2 regions of the Mesorhizobium sp. P2_B11 genome follow, and region 1 is predicted to be linked to the other one. Evidence: riboswitches for the same ligand, from Rfam matches in the RefSeq annotation. Region 1 holds a riboswitch; the other holds the start of a gene.
The links. A riboswitch is a leader RNA that binds a small molecule or an ion and turns the genes downstream of it on or off. The one in region 1 is predicted to bind thiamine pyrophosphate.

Region 1 (11,079 bases):
AAAGCCGGCGACCAGCTCCTGCAGCAGTTCCAGCGTCTCCATATCGAGATCGTTGGTCGGCTCATCAAGAACCAGAAGGTTCGCCGGCCGCGCCAGCACGCGGGCCAGGATCAGCCGCGCCCGCTCGCCGCCGGACAGCTCGCGCACCGGTGTGCGTGCCTGCTCCGGCTTGAACAGGAAATCCTTCATGTAGGAAACGACATGGCGTTGCTCGCCATTGATGACGAGGTTCTCGCCACGACCGTCGGTGAGATACTGCGCCAGCGTCTCCTGGGGATCGACCGCCTCGCGCTTCTGGTCGAGCGTAGCGATCTCCAGATTGGTGCCGAGCCGCACCGAGCCGGCATCGGGCTTCATCTCGCCGGTCAGCATCTTCAACAGCGTCGTCTTGCCGGCGCCGTTCGGCCCGACCAGACCGACGCGGTCGCCGCGCTGGATGCGGGTCGAAAAGCCTTTGACCACGGTGAGGTCGCCAAAGCTCTTCTCGATGTTCTTGGCCTCGATCACCAGCTTGCCGGATTCGGCGGCATCGCTGGCCACCATGGTGGCGGTGCCTTCAGCGCCGCGATGGCCACGAAAACGCTGGCGCATGGTCTGCAGTTCGCCGAGGCGGCGCATGTTGCGCTTGCGCCGCGCCGTCACGCCGTAGCGCAGCCAGTGCTCCTCGCGCACGATCTGGCGACCGAGCTTGTGCTGCTCGCGCTCTTCCTCTTCCAGCACCAGGTCGCGCCATTCCTCGAAATGGCCAAAACCCTTGTCGAGGCGGCGGGTCTGGCCGCGATCCAGCCAGACGGTGGCGCGCGAGACGCGTTCGAGGAAGCGGCGATCGTGCGAGATGACGATCAGCGCCGAAGAGGTGCGGACGAGCTCCTCTTCCAGCCACTCGATAACCGACAAATCGAGATGGTTGGTCGGCTCATCAAGAAGCAGAATGTCAGGCTCCGGCGCCATGACGCGGGCAAGTGCCGCGCGGCGCGCCTCGCCGCCGGAGAGGTCGTTGGGACTTTCCGTACCGGCAAGGCCGAGATGCTCCATCAGATAGGTGGCGCGGTAGGGATCGTCGGCCGGTCCCAGCCCCGCCTCGACATAGGCGCGCACATTGGCAAAGCCCTCCATGTCGGGCATTTGCGGGAGATAACGCACCGTCGCCGAAGGCTGGCGGAAGACCTCGCCGTCCTGCGGCTCGATCAGCCCGGCGGCGATCTTCAAAAGCGTCGACTTGCCCGAGCCGTTGCGGCCGACCAGCGCGATCTTGTCGCCGGCGGATGCGGTGAGTTCGGCGCCATCGAGCAGCGGTGCGCCGCCGAAGGTCAGTCTTATCCCGTCGAGATTGAGAAGGGGCGGGGCCATGTCAGCTTTCAGGCAAGGGGAAGGGGTGAGCAAGCAGCAGCGCGCGGCCGTGGCCGAGCGCGATTTCGAGCCGGCCCCCGGACTTGTTGGACTTGACTTCGTTGGAGATGGTCAGCGACGAGCCGAAGGCGACCTCGACATGGTCGAGCGGCCATTTGGCGCCGGACACGGTGAGGCCCGAAAGATCGGAAAAGCCGAGCACGGAGAACAGCGTGCCGTCGGCATAGTCGAAGCCAGCCTTGCCCGGTAGCAAGGGCACCCCCTCCTGCGCGCCGCTGGTCAACAGCACTTTCGTGCCGGCCTCGGCCAGCCGCAGGCTGAGCGCCAGATGCAGGAAAGCGTGGTCGGCGCGCTTACCGCCGAAAGCGCCGGCCAGAACCAGGCTGGTGGCGCCGCGTTCCAGAGCGGCTGCGATGGCCAGTTCGCCGTCGGTCTTGTCTTTTTCTGGCGGAAATACCTGGCGCGGCACGGCGGCGAGATCGGCGGGCAGGTCCGCCGGAACGGAATCAAAGTCGCCCACCCATAGCTCCGGCATCAGGCCGAGCATCCGGGCATGACCGATGCCGGCGTCGGCGGCGATGACGCGCGTGCCCTCGACCTGACGGTCGAGCCGCGGCGTGCGGATGAGATCGCCGCCAAGCAGGATGGTGAATGTGCTCATATCCGGTGGCCCTTACCAGCCCGGCGAATGAAACGGAAGGCCGGCCGGTATTGCTGTCGGCAAACTTCCACTTGCGTGGCACCTTGGCCGGGCCTATGTGTCGAAACGCTCTAACGGGGTGCCGGACGCGATCTTCGCGGACCGGCTGAGAGGCAGTCTCGCCAACCCGCTGAACCTGATCCGGCTTGTACCGGCGGAGGGATTAGACGCTTCGGACAGAACCGACGCCTCAATTCCTTTCAACACGAATGAAGGAGGCGCCGATGCGCATGTTCTTGTCCCGTCTTGTCCCAGCCCTGGGTCTTGCCGTTTCGCTTCTCGCTGCGCCTGCGTCCGCGCAGGAAAAACTCACCGTCTATACCTATGAGAGTTTTACTGCCGACTGGGGCCCGGGTCCTGCGGTGAAGAAGGAATTCGAAGCCGAATGCGGCTGCAGCGTCGATTTCGTCTCGGTCGCCGACGGCGTCGCGCTGCTCAACCGCGTCAAGCTGGAAGGGGCGTCGACCAAGGCGGATATCGTGCTTGGCCTCGACACCAACCTCACCGCCGAAGCCAGGGCCTCCGGCCTGTTTGTCCCGCATGGCCCGGTGGCTGAAAACAGCGTGCCGGGCGGCTGGAGCGACGATATTTTCGTCCCCTTCGACTATGGCTATTTCGCCGTCGTCTACGACACCGAGAAGCTGAAGACCCCGCCGAAGAGCCTGAAGGAATTGGTCGAAGGCGCTGCTGCCGACAAGATCGTCATCCAGGATCCGCGTACGTCGACGCCGGGTCTCGGCCTCCTGCTGTGGGTCAAGTCGGTCTATGGCGACAAGGCGCCGGAAGCCTGGGCGAAGCTCAAGCCGAAGGTGCTGACGGTGACGCCGGGCTGGAGCGAGGCCTATGGCCTGTTCACCAAAGGCGAGGCGCCGATGGTGCTGTCCTACACGACCTCGCCGGCCTACCACATGGTGGCCGAGAACACCGAGCGCTACCAGGCGGCGTCCTTCGAGGAGGGCGAGTATCTGCAGATTGAGGTCGCCGGCATCACCACCACGGGTGCGAAAAACCCGCTGGCGGCAAAGTTCCTGGCCTTCATGACCGGGCCGAAATTCCAAAATGTCATTCCCGAAACCAACTGGATGTTCCCGGCGGGCAAGACCGACAAGCCGCTCAACCCGGCGTTCGACAAACTGGTCAAGCCGGCGAAGACGCTGCTGTTCAGCCCGGAAGAGGTTGCGGCCAACCGCAAGGCCTGGGTGGATGAGTGGCTGGGTGTGATGAGCAAATGAGCGCCCTCTTCACCCTCCCCCTTGTGGGGAGGGTCGATCCGCGAAGCGGAGCGGGGTGGGGGTAGCGACGTTGAACCCAGCCTCACCCCCACCCCGGCTCGCGGACACCGCTTCGCGGCATCCGCGCTCCGACCCTCCCCACAAGGGGGAGGGTGGAAGGCGCGCAGCCTCTGATCCCCGCGTCACCGCTGGCATTGTCGCGCTCGCGGCCATCGCGCTGCTGATCGGCGGCGCCTTTGCCGGGCTCATCCGCGAAGGCGCGCACGACCTCTCCGGCGCCCTATCCGCCTTCGATCTCTATCTCCTGCGCGTCGTCCGCTTCACGCTCTGGCAGGCCGTGCTTTCGACGCTGCTTTCCGTCGTACCGGCGCTGTTCGTCGCCCGCGCTCTGTCGCGGCATCCGCGCTTCCTCGGCCGCGGCTTCATCCTGCAGCTGTTCACCGTGCCGCTGGCGCTGCCGGCTATCGTTGCGGCGCTGGGCATACTGGCGCTCTATGGCCGGGCCGGCTACTTCGCCGCGATCGGCGGCCAAAGCTGGCCCGATATCTATGGGCTGTCGGGCATCCTCGTTGCGCATGTGTTCTTCAACCTGCCACTGGCGACGCGGCTGTTCCTTGAGGCACTGGGCACGGTGCCGACCGATCAATGGCGGCTGGCGAGCCAGCTCGGCATGGGGGCTAGGCCAGCCTTCCGGCTGATCGAATGGCCGGTGCTGCGGGCAGCACTGCCGGGCGTGGCCGGCCTTGTCTTCATGCTCTGCATCACTTCCTTCACCATCGTCCTCATCCTCGGCGGCGGGCCGGCGGCGACGACGCTGGAGGTCGCCGTCTACCAGGCACTGCGCTTCGACTTCGATCCGGCCCGAGCGGTGACGCTGACGGTGCTGCAGATTGCACTGACCTTTGCCGTCGTGCTGGCGTTGGCGCGGCTGGGCGCCAATGTCACCGGCGACGCCAACCTGCCGGTGGCGCCGCGCCGCTATCTCCCGGCCGGTAGAGCCGAGACGGCGCTCAACGCTGCCCTGATCGTGCTCGCCTTGCTGTTCGTCGCTGGGCCGATGGCGGCAACTGTCGCATCTGGCCTTGGCGCCGATCTCAGCCGGCTGGCCGGCGAGAGCGCCGTGCGACAGGCGACGTTGACCAGCGCCGTCCTGGGCCTGCTGGCGGCGCTGCTTTCGGTGGCGCTGTCGCTGTCGCTGATCATGGCGCGCCGGGCGCTGTCCCTGCGCCGCCGCGTCGGTGCCCGCCCGTTGCTCGAATATGTCACCGACACCGGCGCCGGTTTTGTCCTCGTCGTGCCTCCCATCGTCATCGGTGCCGGCTGGTTTCTCTTGCTGCGCACGATCAGCGATGTCTTTGCCATCGCGCCGGTCATGGTCGTCACCGTCAACGCGGTGATGGCGATGCCCTTTGCCATCCGCGCCATGCGCCCCGCCTATGATGCGGCGAGCGAACGCCACGAAAAGCTGTGCGCACAGCTCGGCATTTCGGGCTGGAGCCGGCTGCGTCTGATCGACTGGCCGTCGCTGCGGCGGCCGCTGGCCACCGGTTTTGCCTTCGCCATGGCGCTGTCGCTCGGAGATCTCGGCGTCATCGCGCTGTTCGGCAGCGATTCGGTGCAGACATTGCCTTTTCTGCTCCTCGCGCGCATGGGCAGTTATCGCACCGCGGATGCTGCCGGACTGGCTTTGCTGCTTGGACTGATCTGCCTCGCACTGGTGGTCGCCGCGGACTGGTTGGGACGGGGAGAAAGATCGTGAATTCCGCCAACAAGGGCGCGGCCGTGCGGCTGGACAAGGTCGCATTCAGCTATGGCGAGACGCCGTTCCTGTTCGATGTCGAATTCGCCGCCTCGAAGATCACCGCCATCATGGGCGCGAGCGGTTCGGGAAAGTCGACCTTGCTCAACCTGGTGGCCGGCTTCGAGACGCCGCAATCCGGCCGTGTGCTGATCGGTGGCGCTGATGTTGGTGCTTCCGCGCCTTCGGCACGGCCGGTCTCGATGGTGTTCCAGGAGAACAACCTCTTTGCCCATCTCTCGGTGGAAAAGAACGTCGGGCTCGGCCGCTCGCCATCGCTTAGCCTGACGCAAACCGATCGCGCTGCAATCGCCGACGCGCTCGAGCGTGTCGGCCTTGCCGGCAAGGAAAAGCGCCTGCCGCGCGAACTCTCCGGCGGCGAAAGGCAGCGCGTGGCGCTCGCCCGCGTGCTGGTGCGCGACCGGCCGGTGCTGCTGCTCGACGAGCCGTTCGCTTCGCTCGGACCGGCATTGCGCGACGACATGCTCGACCTGGTGGCCGGCGTCCATGCCGAGCGGCCGATGACGGTGCTGTTCGTCACGCATCAGCCGGAAGACGCGCGCCGCATCGGCGAGGACATGGTTTTTCTCGACAATGGCAGGGTTGCCGTAACGGGAACTGCGGCTGATTTTTTCGATGGCACTGGCCCTGAAGCATTTCGGCGCTATATCGGCGCAAGTTCGGGCGGATCACGCGATATTGCCCGGAAGCGGACATAATTTACGACCAAACCGGCTACAGGTGATGTGGCGCTTGCTTGCCATGGTCCAGCTGATGTGGCTAGGTCCGCCCAGTATTGGTCCGGCACAAGCCGTGATTTGCCCCCTACAGCGCCGCATCCATCCGGATGCGTAAAACGCTGTAGGTTTTTTGATTTGTGCAGGATTGCCACCGAAAATTCGTTTTTTCGCTGGCGCGGACCCCTTGGGTCCAGGTCATGCGCCGAGAGCTGAAGGGACGCCGTGCTGTCGACCGGCACTGACACTTTGAGACGCAGGCCGCTGGCGCGCTTCCTGGCGCTGGCCGGCCTTGCCGTGGCGCTGGCCAGTTGCCAGATGTTCACGCCTCCGGAAGTGCAGGAATCCGGCTTCCAGCCTTCCGACAAGCCGATCACGGTCGACAATGTCGCCGCCAACAGCAAGCTCGCCGAACTGGCGAAGGCGCAGCACCCGCGCATCCTCGCCACCTATGGCGGCGAGTATTCCGATCCCAAGCTCGAGCGCATGGTGGCCAAAGTCGTCGGCAGCCTGACCGTGGTGTCGGCCAATCCGACCCAGACCTATCGCATCACCATCCTCAATTCGCCCAACGTCAACGCCTTCGCGCTGCCGGGCGGCTATCTCTACGTCACTCGCGGCCTCCTGGCGCTGGCCAATGATTCGGCCGAACTCGCCGCCGTCATCGCGCATGAGATGGGCCACGTCACCGCCAATCACGGCCTGCAGCGCCAGCAGCTCGAGGCCGAGGAAGGCCTGGCGACCAAGGTGGTCTCCGATGTGCTCGGCGACAGCCCGACCGCCAAGGCGGCGTTGATCCGCGGCAAGCTCAGGCTGGCGCAGTTCTCGCGCAACCAGGAGCTGGAGGCCGACGCCATCGGCATCAAGTCGATCGGCGAAGCGGGCTACGATCCCTATGCCGCCGGCCGCTTCCTGCAGTCGATGTCGGCCTATACCGATTTCCGCTCGATATCAGGCGCCACCGATGCCAGCCTCGACTTCCTGGCCACGCACCCCAACACGCCGCAGCGCATCGACCTGGCGCAGCGCCATGCCCGCCAGTTCGGCGCGCCGGGCGTCGGTACGCGCGACCGCGATTCCTTCTTGGCCGGCATTGACGGCCTGCTCTACGGCGACACGCCGGAAGAAGGCTATGTGCGCGGCCAGACCTTCCTGCATCCGGGGCTCGGCGTATCGTTCACCGTGCCGGACGGTTTCCTCATCGACAATACGGCTGCGGCGGTGACGGCGACCGGCCCGGGCGACATGGCGGTCCGCTTCGACGGCGTGTCGATCGACAAGGACCGCGCGCTGACCGACTATATCAAAAGCGGCTGGGTGGCCGGTCTCGACGAGACCAGCGTGCGCCAGGAGACCATCAACGGCAATGAGGCGGCGACCGCGCATGCCGGCGCCGACGGCTGGCAGTTCGACATTGCGGTGATCCGTGCCGGCGGCCAGGTCTACCGGCTGTTGACGGCGGCCCCCTCGGCCAGCACGACACTCGACCCGGTGGCGCGCTCGGTCAGCGGCTCGTTCCGCATCCTGAGTGCGGCCGAAAAGGCGGCGCTGAAGCCACTGCATATCCGCGTCGTCACCGTTCAGGCCGGCCAGACCATGGGTTCACTCTCGGCGCAAATGGTCGGCGTCGACCGCAAGCTCGACCTGTTCAGGGTGCTCAACGCGATGTCGCCGGGCGCCTCGGTTTCGGCCGGCGACAAGGTCAAGATCGTCACCGACAAGTAAGAATTGGGCAGGCAGGCGGCGCTGCCGGTCGCAGCCGGTGGTGGCGAAGGTGATTCCACCCACATTGTCTGGTCGGCCACCAATGACCGCCGCGGTCAGCCAGGGCTGCCGCCGCCGCCTTGTCCGCCATTGCCGCTGCCACCGCCCCGCCAGGGCACAGTGAATGGATCGGGTTCGCTCGGCATCGGCACGGGTCCGAGCAGTTTCGGGAGGGGCTCCCTTCTCGGCTTGGCGACCTTGGGCGGCTTCGTGCGAATGACCTTTGTCTTGATGATCGTTTTCGTTTCGGGCTTGCAGGCTGCGATCGCCAGGGCATTGCGCCCGGCAGGACCGAGAATGCTCATCGTATAGATGTTCTGGCGTTCGATACCGGCCCTGAGGAAGGCCACGGCACGGGCCGAGTCGGCGGGCACGCCATTGCGACCGTCCTTGAAGATCACGGCGAGATCGTTCATGGCATTGCTATGTCCCATCGCCGCCGCCTTGAGCAGCAGGTCCAATCCCTTGCCGGTATCGCGTTTCACGCCGAGGCCATTGAACAAGGCTCGTCCCCACGCCGTCATCGCGTAAGGGTCGCCCTTGGCGGACGCTTCTGAATAGAGGCCATTGGCTTTCGTGGAATCCGCAGTCGTCCCTATTCCGGACGAGGCGATGCGGCCGAGTTCGAAGACGGCCCGGACATGTCCCCTGTCGGCAGCCAACTGGATCGCCTTGCTGGCTTCGTCGACCTTGCCTGACGCCAGCAAGGCACGCCCCAGCTCATAGTGGAAGCGGGCGATGTCGGGGTAGGCCTTCACCGCCGCCTGGCAAAGCTCGACCGCGTTGCCGCCGATCTCGTTGGGCAGCAGTCCTGGGACCACGCCTTGCAGGTCGAGGGGTTCGCCTGCCGCCTGGTCGCAAGGGTCGACCTCTGGCGACAGCGTCATCGTCGCCCGTTTCGACGAATTGTTGGCTCGGATTTCGAAGCCGATCTTGACGGCAGCTGTCGAGCCGACCTGCGGCTCATAACGCAGATCACCGACTTCATTGGCCATCATGCTCGATTGTAGCGACAGGATGCGGTCCGGCAGCGACAGCGTTCCCGTTGCCGGATAGCTGGCGAGCTTCAGGCTGATGCCTGGATCCTTTGCCGGCAGATCCAGCTTCAGCGGCACCGGGCCTATTCCGACCGGAACCTTGACATCGCGATCGCCGATCGCCTCGGCGGCGCCGGAAATATGGATGCCGCGCTCCAGCACCCGCTGCTTCTGCTCATCCTTGAGCGAGGCGATGATCTGCTTGCCGTCGGCGCCCTCGCCGCTCTTGACCCGCAGCACCAGAACGCCTTTGGATTCGCCGCCCCAGTCGTCGTGCGTGGCGTAGGCCAGCGTGTCGACTTGTTCCTGCGCGCCGACGCCCTTGGGGACTTCCATCTTCAGACGCGGCAGATCCTTGCTCTGGATCGGCTGGCCCACTTTGACAGGTTTGCCATCCAGCGTCAGCCGGCCGAGCGTCGGCGGGCTTTCAATGCTGACGGTGACCGCGCCGCCGTCGACGTCTACAGGCTGCGGCAGGTCCAGCGCGACAGGACCGACGCCGGACGGCACGACCTTCTCCAGCACTGGCGGCAGCGAGGGCCGGGTCACACGACGCATCAGCACGACGTCGTCGATCAGCGAGGAGTTTTCCCACGGAACCTGCTTGCCATCCGTGGCCTTGACGACATCACGGCGCACCGCGGCCATGACCGTGCGTATCTCCTGGTTCGGCGCCAGCGCCCGGCGCGAGAATGCCGACGAGAAAGGGCTGAGATTGCCGGACCCGTCATAGGCGATCGCTCCAGGTTCCGTGGCAAAGGCGATCAACGTGTTCTGCGAGCTTTTGACTTGCGCGAGGCCGGTGCCGCTGGTGGCGATCAATTGATCGCGCAGCCAATAGTCCTTGCGTGGAAACGGATTGTTGCGGCAGGCATCGAGAATGATCACCTGGATCTTGGATTTCGAGCGCAGCTGCTCAAGCACATCATCCAGCTTGACGGCCTGGACCTCGATGTCGGCTGCATCCTTGAGCGAGGCATCGACCGGGATCAGAAAATTCTCGCCGCCGATCTGGAAGCCGTGGCCGGAGTAGTAGACGACGGCCAGATCGGCGCCGTCCGCGGCCGCGAGATAGTTGCGGAACTGCTCCTCGAACTGAAGTCTGGTGACGTCCTTGGCAAGGAATACATTGAAGCCAGCCTGCCGAAAAGTGTTCGACACATCGTCGACGTCGTTGTCAGGATTCTTGAGAGCGGGAATGTTCCGGTACTCGGAATTGCCGATGACAAAGGCAACCCGTCGATCGGCGCGAGCATCGAATGTCGTCAGGCCCACGAGGACCAAGGCCGCAAGGATCGCATAGCATCGCAACATGACAAACCTCCATCCGCTATGACCGGTTCGGTCGCACGAACGCAGCGGCCGGTCTGTAAAGCGGGTCACAATCTGCAAATATATTGTAGAGGAATGCCGCCATGACGGCGATACATTATTACTTAATCAAATTCTTACTTATCACCTCAGAAAAATCGCAGGTGCGTTCAGGCTGCCTGCGTCTGAAACTCCGGGTTCTGCTTGACCAGCGCGACCTTGAGCTTTTCCATCGCGCGGGCCTCGATCTGGCGGACACGCTCCTTGGAAATGCCGAGCGTCTCGCCGAGCGCTTCCAGTGTCGCGCCGTCGTCGCTCAGCCGGCGTTCCTCGATGATCCTGAGTTCACGGGCATTGAGCGCGCCGAGCGCTGCCCTCAACCAGAGCAGGCGGCGTTCGAAATCGATGGTGTCGCTGGCGACTTCGTCCGGCAGCGGATCGTCCGAGATCAGGAAGTCCATCCGCTCGGTGGTGCCGGTATCGTCGGCGAGTGGCGCGTTGAGCGAGGAGTCAGGCGCGGAAAGCCTGGAATCCATCATCGCCACATCGGCCTCGGAGACGCCGAGCGCCACCGAGACTTCGCGGTAGAGCGTGGCGTTGGAGATTGGCTCGGCGCCATTGGCCAGCCGGGCACGCAAGCGCCGCAGATTGAAGAACAGCGCCTTTTGTGCCGAAGAGGTGCCGCCGCGCACGATCGACCAGTTGCGCAGGATGTAGTCCTGCATCGAGGCACGGATCCACCAGGTCGCATAGGTCGAGAAGCGCACCTCGCGCTCCGGCTCGAAGCGCGCCGCCGCTTCCAGCAGCCCGACATGGCCCTCCTGGACCAGATCGCCGAGCGGCAGTCCGTAGTGGCGGAATTTCGAAGCCATCGAGATGACCAGCCGCATATGCGCGACGGTGATCTGGTGCAGCGCCTGCTGGTCCTGGTCTTCCTTCCAGCGCAAGGCGAGGACATGTTCCTCGTCACGTTCGAGATAGGGGGCTTTCATCGCCGCTCGGACCATGGTCCGTCCTGCCGTGTCTTCGATCATGCCGCGCTCCTGCTCTCGGACATTTTCGGACGGCCTGGCGGCCGCTATCTGTAATCAGGTGCAGCGAGGGTTCTTGAAATGGCAACGCCGCGCCCTACAACACGGCATGAACGTGC
Region 2 (11,079 bases), on a different contig from region 1:
GTAGTAGCGGTCGAGATTGTTGACGTCGTAGCCGCCAAACCCGCCGCCGCGCGTCATCAGCGGCAAGCCGTTGATGATGATGCCTTGCTTGACCACCGCATCGCGGGTGATGTCGACGGGCGCGCCCTGATTGTTGGGTCCGTCGCCGGAAATATCGATGACGCGCTTCGTCCCCCGAAAGCCGCTTTCGGCGAAGAGATCGCTGCCGAATTCGAGCGCGCCGGAAATCGAGGTGCGCCGGGCGCTGGCCGGCGGATGAGCGGAAAGCTGCGCCGCAACCCGCTCGGCATCGGCCCGGCTGGCGATCACCGTCCACGGCACGACGACCACCTGCGTGGTCGCTCCCGCCCATTCGACATAGGTGACGGCGACCTTGCCATAGGCGCCATCGGCAATCGCCTGCAGCACATTGTCGTGCGTCAGCGCCGCGGCGTAGCCGTGACGCTGTATTTCGAGTTCGGCCGGCGACATCGACAGCGAGACGTCGACGGCCAGCACCAGCTCGACATCGACCGGCTCGGCGGCATCAACTGCTGACGCCAGCCAGAGCCCCAGCGCCAGCGCGGCGCTGCCCGAGAGGAGATGTCTTGCGCGCGAAAAAGCAGACATGCCGCAAGGTAAGCGAGAATCAGCGGCCGACAAAGCAAAAAGCCCGGCCATGAGCCGGGCTTTGCATTCATACTTCCGCGATTGCAGCTTCCGCTCAACTTCTCGGCTTGAGGTTCTCCGGGTCGTAGAGCGGCTTGTAGCCAATGCCGACGACTTCGACCGGATATGTCTCGGCGAAATACTCGACGTTCAGCTTTCGACCTTGCTGGCAGTAAGCGTGAGGAAGATACGCCAGCGCGATGTTCTTGCCGACGGTCGGGCCGAAGGCGATGGAGGTCGTGTAGGAGCGGCGACCGAGTTCGTCGACCAGCACTTCACCGGTCTCCGGATCCATGACCGGCAGTGTTCCGACCGGGTAGCGCTTCACGCCTGATTTGTCGGTGTTTTCAGTCATGACGAGCGTGCACAGCATGGCGGGCTGGTGCACGCGCGCCTTGTACTCGAGATGCTTGGCCTTGCCGCGAAAATCGACGTCCTTGACCTTCGGGCGGGCAAGGTCCGCCTCGATGAGGTTGTACTGGGTCAGCAGGTCGGCGTTCTGCAGGCGCAAGCTCTTTTCCATGCGGCGCGAATTGGCATAGGTCTCGACACCGAAGGCCATAACGCCGGTCGAGCGCAGCGCATCCCAGACGGCAAGGCCGTCTTCGTATTTCATGTGCAGTTCCCAGCCCTGCTCGCCGACATAGGAGATGCGGAAAGCGGTGACCGGCTTGCCCGCGATCTCGATCTGCTTGATCGCGGCGAAGGCAAAATTCTCGATGTCGAGCCCATCAGGGTCCGCCACCACCTTCTTCAGCGTCTCGCGGGCGTTCGGGCCCCAGATGCCAACGGTGACAAATTTCTCCGAGGTATCGGTGATGGTGACGTCGAGGCCACGATCCTCGGCGACGCGCTTCATGTAGTGGAAGTCGCGCGGGCCGGCATCGGCACCGTTCACCAGGCGGCAGCGGTCGGCCATGCGGAAGACGGTGAAGTCGGCGCGCACCATCCCCTCGTCGTCGAGGAAGTGGGTGTACACGCCCTTGCCGATATTGCCATCGCCGCCGATCTTGGCGGCGCAGAGCCATTCCAGGAGCTCGACATGGTCGGGTCCCTCGATGTCGACCATGTGGAAGTGGCTAAGGTTGACGATGCCGCAATCGTCGCTCATCGCCAGATGCTCGGCGTTGGAGACGCGCCAGAAGTGCCTGGAGTCCCACTCGTTCTCGCGCACCGGCACGCGGTTGCCGTATTTTTCCAGCAGGTGCTCGTTGGCCTTGTAGCCATGCGCGCGCTCCCAGCCGCCGAGTTCCATGAAGTAACCACCGAGCTCGACCTCGCGCTCGTAGAACGGCGAGCGCTTGACGTTGCGGCCGGTGGCATAGGGCTCGCGGGTATGAACGGCCGGGAAATAGATCTTCTGGGCCGCCTCGAAGGTACGGCCTTCGATGAACTTCTCTTCCAGTTGGTGCGGGTAGAAGCGGGCATAGTCGATCGAGTTATGGTCGATCTCGGTGCGGCCGTCGGTCATCCAGTCGGCGATCAGCTTGCCGTAACCGGGGCCGTCCTTGACCCAGATGGCGACGCAGTACCATAGGCCGCGCACCTTCTGGCTTTCGCCGCAAGAGGCGCCACCGGCAGCGGAAACCTGCAGCAGGCCGTTGAAGGAGTGGCTCTCGTTGAAACCGATCTCGCCAAGGATTGGCGTCAGCTCCATGGCGCGCTCGAGCGGCTCCATGATCTGTTCCATGTCAAGGTCGCGCTGCGACGGCGACAGGCGCGCCTCATGTTTTTCCAGGAGCTCGCGCGGGTGGCAGAGGCGCGGGTTGGTCTGCTCGTAGTAGCCCCACTCGATCTGGCCGCCCTCGGTGGTCTTGGGGTCGCCAGTGTCGCGCATATAGGCCGAGTTGCCCTGGTCGCGCAGCAGCGGGAAGCCGATTTCCTTGCCGGTGCCCTCGAACTCGTTGTACGGGCCGAAGAAGGTCAGTGGGTGGTCGACCGGCATGACAGGCAGGTCTTCGCCGACCATTTCGGCGATGAGGCGGCCCCAGATACCGGCGCAGACGACGACATGGTCGGCCATGATGGTGCCGCGATGGGTGACGACGCCCTTGATGCGGCCGCCCTCGACGATCAGCGAAGTGGCCGGCGTGTTGCCGAAGACCTGGAGTTTGCCGGACTTTTCGGCAGCATCGACAAGCTTGCCGGCAACCGTCTGCGAGCGCGGGATGACGAGGCCGGCGTCGGGATCGAACATACCGCCCATCACCTGATCTTCCTCGATCAGCGGGAACATCGCCTTGATCTCGGCGGGCGAGACGTAATGCGCGCGGGTGCCGAACGCCTTGGCGGAGGAAAGCTTGCGCTTGATCTCTTCCATCCAGGTGTCGTCGCCTGATCGCGCGACTTCGAGACCGCCGATGCGGGCGTAGTGACCCATCTTCTCGTAGAAATCGATGGAGTACTGGGTCGTCCAGACCGAGAGATAGTCGTGGCTGGTCGTGTAGCAGAAGTCGGAGGCGTGCGCGGTCGAGCCGATATCGGTCGGGATGCCCGACTTGTCGATGCCGACAATATCGGTCCAGCCGCGTTCGATCAGGTGATGGGCGATCGATGCGCCGACAATACCACCCAGGCCGACGATAACGACCTTCGCCTGTTTCGGAAACTCTGCCATTGCCCGCGACTCCAAAGGAATAAAGCGGGCGGACTATAGGGCGGACCGGCAGGGCTATTGAAGCCTGTTTGCGACATCGGCAAAAAGCCGAGCGACGACGGGGCAGAATGTCTTGGCCGGGCTCAATCAGCCCGGTCTTATCAGGCGCCCAATAGGCCTTGGCTTTGATCCGCGACGAGCCGACGCCTGCGGTTTTCAAAACGCGGCTCAGATGTTGGATCGACTGCGCCTTGCCGGTCAGCACGAAATACGCGCCGGCGGCGGCAAGGGAGGATATTTCGGCGGCAACCGCGCCAAGATGTGCTTCGCCAGCGACACGCGCGACCAGGGTGGCGTCGCTGCAGCGCATGGCCACCGGCGCTTCGATCCAGAGCGTGGCGCTCGACCGGCTATGAACGCGCAGGCAGTTTCGTGACCATGTTCAGGAAGGCGCTCGGGACCTCGCCGGGCCGCTACATGGCCGAACGGCGCGGGCCGGCATTGCCTGGCGACGCGTGAGCGACGCCGGCCTTGAGAAGCTCCTGGAAGACCAGTTGCTTGCCGTCGCGCACGCTGTCTTCCAGCGCCCTCGCCTTCGCCAGATGCGCCGCGATCGCGCTGGCCAGCATGCAGCCCGTCCCGCGCATCGTTACACCAAGGCGCGGCATGTCGAAGCGGACCGGTTCCCTGCCCGGAATCAGCAGGATGTCAGTCGACCTGTTCCCTTTCGCATGCCCGCCCTTGATCAGCAGAGCCTGAGCGCTGGCGGCGGCCAGCAATTCCCGGCCCTGTCTCACGAGGCCGTTCTCATCCGCCGCCGGCTCGGCGCCGACCAGCAGCGCCAGTTCGAGCAGATTTGGCGTGACCAGGCGACAAAGCGGCATCAGATCGCGCTTCATGACAGCGACGGCATCGGCCGCCAGAAGCGCCCGGCCCGACGTGGAAGCCATCACCGGATCGAGCACTGCCGGTATCGATGGATTTTCACGCAGCACGGCGGCGACGGCAGCGGTAATCGGCGCGGTTGCCAGCATGCCGATCTTGATGGCCCCAACTTCATTGGCTTGCAACGCCGCCCGCATTTGATCGGCGACGAGATCGGGTTGCAGATGAAGGATGTCGCTGACAGCGTCGTGGGTCTGCACCGTTACCGCTGTGACGGCAAGGCAGGTGCGCAGACCGACGGAAGATACCGTCTCTATGTCGCGCGCAAGTCCGGCGCCGCCGCTGGAATCCGATCCGCCGACGACAAGCACATGCGGTTCCTGCCTCAGCGCCATCGGTTCGTCTTTTCAATCCATTCCCCGGCGCGCGCTTCGGGATCTGGATTGAGCGTAATGTCCGTGACCACCGCGGCGCTGTCGGCGCCAGCATCGAAAACGCCGCCGAGCCGGTCAGGATTGAGGCCGCCAATGGCGACCAATGGGGTGGGCGCGACCCGGCTCTTCCATTCGCCGATCCGTTCAAGCCCCTGCGGCGCCCATTTCATCTTCTTCAGGATGGTCGGATAGACGGGGCCAAGCGCAATGTAGTCGGGTTTGGCGGCCATCGCCATTTGCAGTTCGGCGTGATCATGCGTGCTCAGTCCGAGCCGTGTGCCTGTCGCGCGTATCTGTGCGAGGTCGGCGGACTGCAGATCCTCCTGGCCGAGATGGACGAAGTCGCAACCCTCCTCGATTGCCAGGCGCCAGTGGTCGTTGATGATGAGTTGGCAGTTGTGTCGGGCGCACAAGGCCTTGGCCTTGCGGATTTCCGCACGCAGCAGGCCCCCGTCCATGTCCTTGATGCGAAGCTGCACCAGCCTGACGCCGAGCGGTATCAGCCGCTCGACCCAGGCAGCGCTGTCGACGATCAGGTAGAAGGGATCGAGCTTCATGAGAAAATCGCCCTGCCGAAGGTCGGCGTCGATGGCATGGCGACATTGCGCGGCTCGAGCAGTCCCGAACCGAAAGCTTCGCGGCCGGCTTCGACTGCCTTGCCGAAGGCGCGCGCCATGCCCACCGGGTCGGCCGCCTTGGCAACCGCGGTGTTCAGGAGCACCGCGTCGAAACCGAGTTCCATCACGGTTGCCGCATGCGACGGCCGTCCAAGCCCCGCATCGACGATCAACGGAACATCGGGGAAATGCGCGCGCATCGAGCGCAGCGCCCCAATGTTGACCGGCCCAAGGGCTGAGCCGATCGGCGCGCACCACGGCATCAGCACCTTGCAGCCCGCCTCGAGCAGACGCTCGGCGACGACAAGGTCATCGGTCGTATAGGGGAACACCGCAAAACCGTCGTCGCCCAGGATGCGCGCGGCCTCGACCAGGCCGAACACGTCAGGCTGCAGCGTATCGTGGTTGCCGATCACTTCGAGCTTGATCCAGGAGGTGCCGAAGACCTCGCGCGCCATCCTGGCCGTCGTGACGGCTTCCTTGGCGGAATGGCAGCCCGCCGTGTTGGGCAGGACTTTCACACCGAGCGAGCCGATCAGGGACCAGAATTTCTCGCCAGCCCTGCCGCCTGCCATCTCGCGCCGCAACGAAACGGTCACCACCGACGTGCCCGATGCCTTGACCGCCTCGGCAAGGATGGCGGGCGAAGGATATTGCGCCGTGCCGAGAAGCAGCCGGGACGACAGTGTTGTTCCGAAAAGCTCGAACATTCTAGCCTCCTTGCATCGGTGAAAGAATTTCGATCCGGTCGCCGTCGCTCAACTGGAACTGCGCCCTGTTGGCTTTGTGGACGATTTCGCTGTTGACGGCGGTCGCCAGCCAGTCGCCTTCATAGTCGAGCGCGGCGAGCAGGCCCGCCAACGTCGTGGTGGCGAACTCAAGCACTTCGCCGTTGACGGTCAGTTTCATGCGCACGCTCCTTGTCGTCATTGAAGACGCGTTCGGCCGCCAGCCGCGCCATAGCGGGCGCGAGAAGAAAGCCATGGCGATACAGTCCGTTGATCGCGACCGCGTTTCCAAAAACCTCGACGCGCGGAAGATTGTCTGAAAAGGCTGGACGAAGACCGGTGCCGGTCTCGATGATGCCAGCCTCGCCGAATGCCGGATGCAGGGCGCAGGCAGAACTGAGCAACTCAATCATCGAACGGACTGAAACCGGTTCTTCGGACCGGCTTTCGATCATCGTCGCGCCGACCATGAAACGCTGGTCGGCGCGTGGCACCAGATAGAGCGGAAAGCGAGGATGAAGCAGCCGGACCGGTCGCGACAGCGAAATGTCAGGCGTACGCAGGATCAGCATCTCGCCGCGAACGCCGCGCAGCCCGTCGTTGACCGCCGCCATTCCCTTGCAATCGATCTGGCGATCGAAACCGGAAAGCTGATCGCCATCGGTGCCGAAGCGGAATTCGACGCCCATGGCTGTGAGCTTTCCATGGAGTGCCACCATCGCCTGGCGCGGGTCGAGATGGGTCTCGCCGGGGAAGAACAGTCCGCGGCGAAAGCGGCCAGCGAGATCCGGCTCGAGAAGCGCTATTTCGTCTTCGTCGACACGCCGGTAGCCCGACGTGCGGCTGGCAAACCGGTCGAGTTCACCTGCATCGCTTGGCGACGCGACGACCAGTGTCCCAGCCCGTGTCACCTGGCCAGGTGTTGCCGCCTCCCACCAGTCGGCCGCGCCGCGTCCAAGGTCCAGAACCGGCTGCTCGGCGCTTTCACGCTCGCACCAGGGCGCCAGCATGCCGCCGGCAAACCACGACGCATTGCCGCCAAGGCTTTGCCTTGTCTCCGCAACGACCACGCTGGCGCCCCGCCCGGCGAGCTCGAAGGCGGCGGTGAGGCCGGCGACGCCGGCCCCTTTGACCAGCACCCTCATCACGGCGCCGGCGCCTCTGCCGGAATTGCCGGTGAGCCGGTCTCATCCGCAGGCATATAGAGGTCGCCTCCGGCACGATATTTCGCCGCCATGGCGGCCATGCCTTCCTTCTGCGCCTCGGCGCGGATGTCGTGAGAGATCCGCATGGAGCAGAATTTCGGCCCGCACATCGAGCAGAAATGTGCCACCTTGTGCGCCTCCTTGGGCAAGGTCTGGTCGTGGAAGGAACGCGCGGTTTCGGGATCGAGCGACAGGTTGAACTGGTCCTCCCAGCGGAACTCGAACCGGGCCCGGGAAAGGGCATCGTCCCTGAGTTTCGCCGCCGGATGGCCCTTGGCCAGATCGGCGGCGTGCGCCGCGATCTTGTAGGTGATCACGCCGATCTTGACGTCGTTGCGGTCCGGCAGGCCGAGATGTTCCTTCGGCGTCACGTAGCAGAGCATGGCGGTGCCGAACCAACCGATCATCGCCGCGCCGATGCCCGACGTGATGTGGTCGTAGCCGGGCGCGATGTCGGTCGTCAGCGGCCCCAGCGTATAGAACGGCGCCTCGCCGCAAACGGCGAGCTGCTTGTCCATATTCTGCTTGATCTTGTGCATCGGCACGTGGCCGGGGCCTTCGATCATCACCTGGCAGTCCTTGGCCCAGGCGATCTGCGTCAGTTCGCCGAGCGTTTCCAGTTCGGCGAATTGCGCGGCATCGTTGGCGTCGGCGATCGAGCCCGGACGAAGGCCGTCGCCGAGCGAGAAGGACACATCGTAGGCGCGGCAGATGTCGCAGATCTCCGCAAAATGCTCGTAGAGGAAGCTTTCGCGGTGGTGGTGCAGGCACCATTTGGCCATGATCGAGCCGCCGCGCGAGACAATGCCGGTGACCCGGTTCACGGTGAGCGGGATGTAGTGCAACCGCACGCCGGCATGGATGGTAAAATAGTCGACGCCCTGCTCGGCCTGCTCGATCAGCGTGTCGCGATAAACCTCCCAGGTCAGGTCTTCGGCGATGCCACCGACCTTTTCGAGCGCCTGATAGAGCGGCACCGTGCCGATCGGCACCGGCGCATTGCGCACGATCCATTCGCGGATGTTGTGGATGTTGCGGCCGGTCGAAAGGTCCATCACCGTGTCGGCGCCCCAGCGGATCGCCCACACCATCTTTTCCACCTCTTCGGCCATCGAGGAGGTGACCGCCGAGTTGCCGATATTGGCGTTGATCTTCACCAGGAAATTGCGGCCGATGATCATCGGCTCGCTTTCAGGATGATTGATGTTGGCAGGGATAATGGCCCGCCCACGCGCCACCTCGTCGCGCACGAACTCCGGGGTGACGAAGTCGGGGATATCAGCGCCAAAACTTTCGCCGTCGCGCTGCAACTGGCCGCGCAGCATCTCGCGGCCGAGATTCTCGCGGATGGCGACGAACTCCATCTCAGGCGTGATGATGCCGGCGCGTGCGTAGGCAAGCTGCGTCACCGCCTTGCCTGCCTTGGCTTTGAGCGGTCGGTTGCGAACCAGAAATTCCGGCGTCAGGCGCTCGCCGGTCGCAAATCCGTTGTCTTCCGGCAGCACATGGCGGCCGTCATAGGCTTCGACGTCGCCACGCGCCGTGATCCATTCGTGGCGATGCCGGGCAAGGCCCTTTTCGATGCTGGTTTCGACAGCCGTATCCGTGTAGGGGCCGGATGGATCGTAGACGGTGACCGGCGGCTCGCCGGCCGTCGGATGAACAGAGATTTCGCGCATCGGCACTGCGATGTGCGGATGCAGGATACCGGGCTTGTGGATCTTGCGGGAGGCAGGCAGCGGTCCCGTCGAAACGGCGGGGGTAAAGGCATTCATTGTGAGGCTCCTTTGCTCGTGCATTGGAGACCCAGTTCTGTGCCGGAAGGATGAAAAGACGCCTTGGTTGCCCTGCTCGAAAACAGGACCTCGGGCATGGAATCCCGCAAAGCGCTTGCACCGTCCCTACGCCAGTATGAACTGGATCAGGTTCAACGGGTCACTGCGCTGCGAAAGCCAGCAGTATCTCAGCCCCTTGTCGGGACCCCCCTGGTGAATGCCTCAAGTTGAGCGGGCTGACGTCGTTTTGTCAAGCACCCTCGGCCGGCTCAGGCGAAGGCCCAGATGTCCTCGGCCTGGAAACCGACCTGGTAGCCCGCGGTCTTCAGCTTGACCACGACCTGGCCGATCTCGGCTGCCGGCAGTGCGCCGACCTCGACCTTGATCATGCCGGGACGGTAGCGGTTGAGGTCGAGCTGTTCGAAGACGATCCAGTCGGCGCCCTCGCAATCGACCAGGAAGGCGTCGATATGGGTTACGCCGTTGCGGTCGAGCAGCGTCTGCAGCGTTTCCGACGGCACCTCGATGTCCCTGAGATGCGGCGCGAACTTGTTGAAATTGGCGTCGGCCTCGCCCCAGGCGTTCTTGCCCGACATCAGATTGGTGTCGGTGACCGACGAGCAGCCGATGAACTCGATCGGCAGCGTGCCGGCCTCGAGTGCGGCGGCATCGAAAGTGTGCACGGTGATCGTACCCTTGGTTTTCGTCACCGCCACCGGCTCGATGATAAAGCGTTCCGTGTCGGGGTAATTGGCGCGCAGCCGTTTCTGATTGTACGGGATCGGCTCGACCAGCACGGCCCGCGCCCGCGGGATGCGATGCAGCCATGGCGTGACGTCGTCGAACAGCGCGCCATCGCAGGCGCCGACATTGACCATCTGGAACGGTTGCCCGCCGCCAAACCGCGCCTTCAGCGCCGCCTTGGCCAGGAATTTGGTACCATGCAGCGCCGGCCCGCGGTCGAGCAGACCGGCGGGCAGACCGAGCGAAAGGGCAATGCGCGCCAGACCGGATACAGAACTCATGGCTTATCTCCGGGAAGGGCGTGCAAGTCGATGGGCCGCCTCAGGTTTGCCGACGCCCACAGCGCCATGACCGGACCCACCAGCAGCAGGAAGGGCGGCAGAAGGTTGGGAAAATAGATGCGGGTGTCATGGATCGGAAAGACGGTGAACTTCGCCAGCACGCCGAGCACCAGTGCGGCCAGCAGGATGCCGGCGCGGCGATCGAGCCGGAAGCCGGCACGGGCCAGCGCAAACCACCCGGCCAGCGCCAGCACCGAGACGCCGACCCAGCTGTTGAGCCCAATGGCGCGAAGGACGGACGCGGCGAACGCCTTGAGATAGGCGGCGACCGAAAATGGCGGCTCGAAGCCATCCATATTGTAGTGCTGTTCGATGCTGGAGAACCACAGATGCGGCCACCAGCCGGGATGCTGGGCCCAGTGCGAGATGGCGAAATAGGCAACGAAGGACGCGGCAAAGCCGGCCAGCGCGCCCCATGCCCGCTGCCGGAAAACCACCAGCAGCACCGCGAAAATGGCAAGGAAAACAATATTGTCCGGCCGCGCCATGAAGGCGAGGAAGAGCAGGATAGCGGTTGCCGCCTCGCGGCCGCGCACATAGGCAAGCAGACCGCCGAGGAACAGCGAAGAACACAACAGATCCGGCGTCGAGGCGCGTGCCGCATCGCCGAAATCGGCCATGATCAGCACCGCGCCAGCCACCGGAGCCAACGCCAGCGCGCCCTCGGTTCGAAGCCACAGAAGCGTGATCATCCCGAACAGCAGCACCGAGACGACCTGCAGCAGCCGCATCGCCTCGACCGGCGACATCACCGCGCTCATCGTCGACAGGACCTCGGCGTAGAGGAACTTGATCCGGTACATGCCGAGCAGCGAGTGGAAGTCGGCGGCATTTTGCGCCATGTGGCTACGAAAGCCGCCGCCATCGTCGGTCAGCGCCTTGTAGTCGGCGGCCGACACGCCGGCCTGAACCGTGCTGTAGGCATAGTCATGCAGCGCCTGCGCATCGGGATAAGCGCCCTCCTCGGCAATGGCGAGATAGGGCAGCATGTCCCAATTGGTGTCGGGCATCGTCCAGGCGGCAAAGGCCGTGACCAGGATGTAGAGCGAAAACGCGATCGCGCCGATCGGCGCTGCCCATCGCGCATAAGTCCCCTCGCCCCACGC

Region 2: linked by a shared signal. The riboswitch ahead of thiC (phosphomethylpyrimidine synthase ThiC) and the one ahead of thiB (thiamine ABC transporter substrate binding subunit) in region 1 are both predicted to bind thiamine pyrophosphate.

What each region holds. Positions count from the first base shown of each region.
Region 1 covers NZ_JBFUDF010000002.1:561,548-572,626, forward strand. Annotated here, with positions in the region: gene AC1DYJ_RS07085 (ABC-F family ATP-binding cassette domain-containing protein) at 1-1,350, opposite strand, end outside; gene AC1DYJ_RS07090 (thiamine diphosphokinase) at 1,352-2,011, opposite strand; TPP riboswitch at 2,116-2,230, shown strand; gene thiB (thiamine ABC transporter substrate binding subunit) at 2,275-3,282, shown strand; gene thiP (thiamine/thiamine pyrophosphate ABC transporter permease) at 3,476-5,041, shown strand; gene thiQ (thiamine ABC transporter ATP-binding protein) at 5,038-5,799, shown strand; gene AC1DYJ_RS07110 (M48 family metalloprotease) at 6,136-7,542, shown strand; gene AC1DYJ_RS07115 (caspase family protein) at 7,638-9,932, opposite strand; gene AC1DYJ_RS07120 (RNA polymerase factor sigma-32) at 10,100-10,963, opposite strand.
Region 2 covers NZ_JBFUDF010000003.1:537,435-548,513, reverse strand. Annotated here, with positions in the region: gene AC1DYJ_RS11195 (DUF1194 domain-containing protein) at 1-609, opposite strand, end outside; gene AC1DYJ_RS11190 (GcvT family protein) at 704-3,265, opposite strand; partial or broken gene AC1DYJ_RS11185 (helix-turn-helix domain-containing protein) at 3,613-3,763, shown strand; gene AC1DYJ_RS11180 (hydroxymethylpyrimidine/phosphomethylpyrimidine kinase) at 3,718-4,524, opposite strand; gene AC1DYJ_RS11175 (thiamine phosphate synthase) at 4,515-5,120, opposite strand; gene AC1DYJ_RS11170 (thiazole synthase) at 5,117-5,890, opposite strand; gene thiS (sulfur carrier protein ThiS) at 5,892-6,089, opposite strand; gene thiO (glycine oxidase ThiO) at 6,058-7,053, opposite strand; gene thiC (phosphomethylpyrimidine synthase ThiC) at 7,053-8,888, opposite strand; TPP riboswitch at 8,994-9,110, opposite strand; gene AC1DYJ_RS11150 (FkbM family methyltransferase) at 9,158-9,913, opposite strand; gene AC1DYJ_RS11145 (hypothetical protein) at 9,910-11,079, opposite strand, start outside.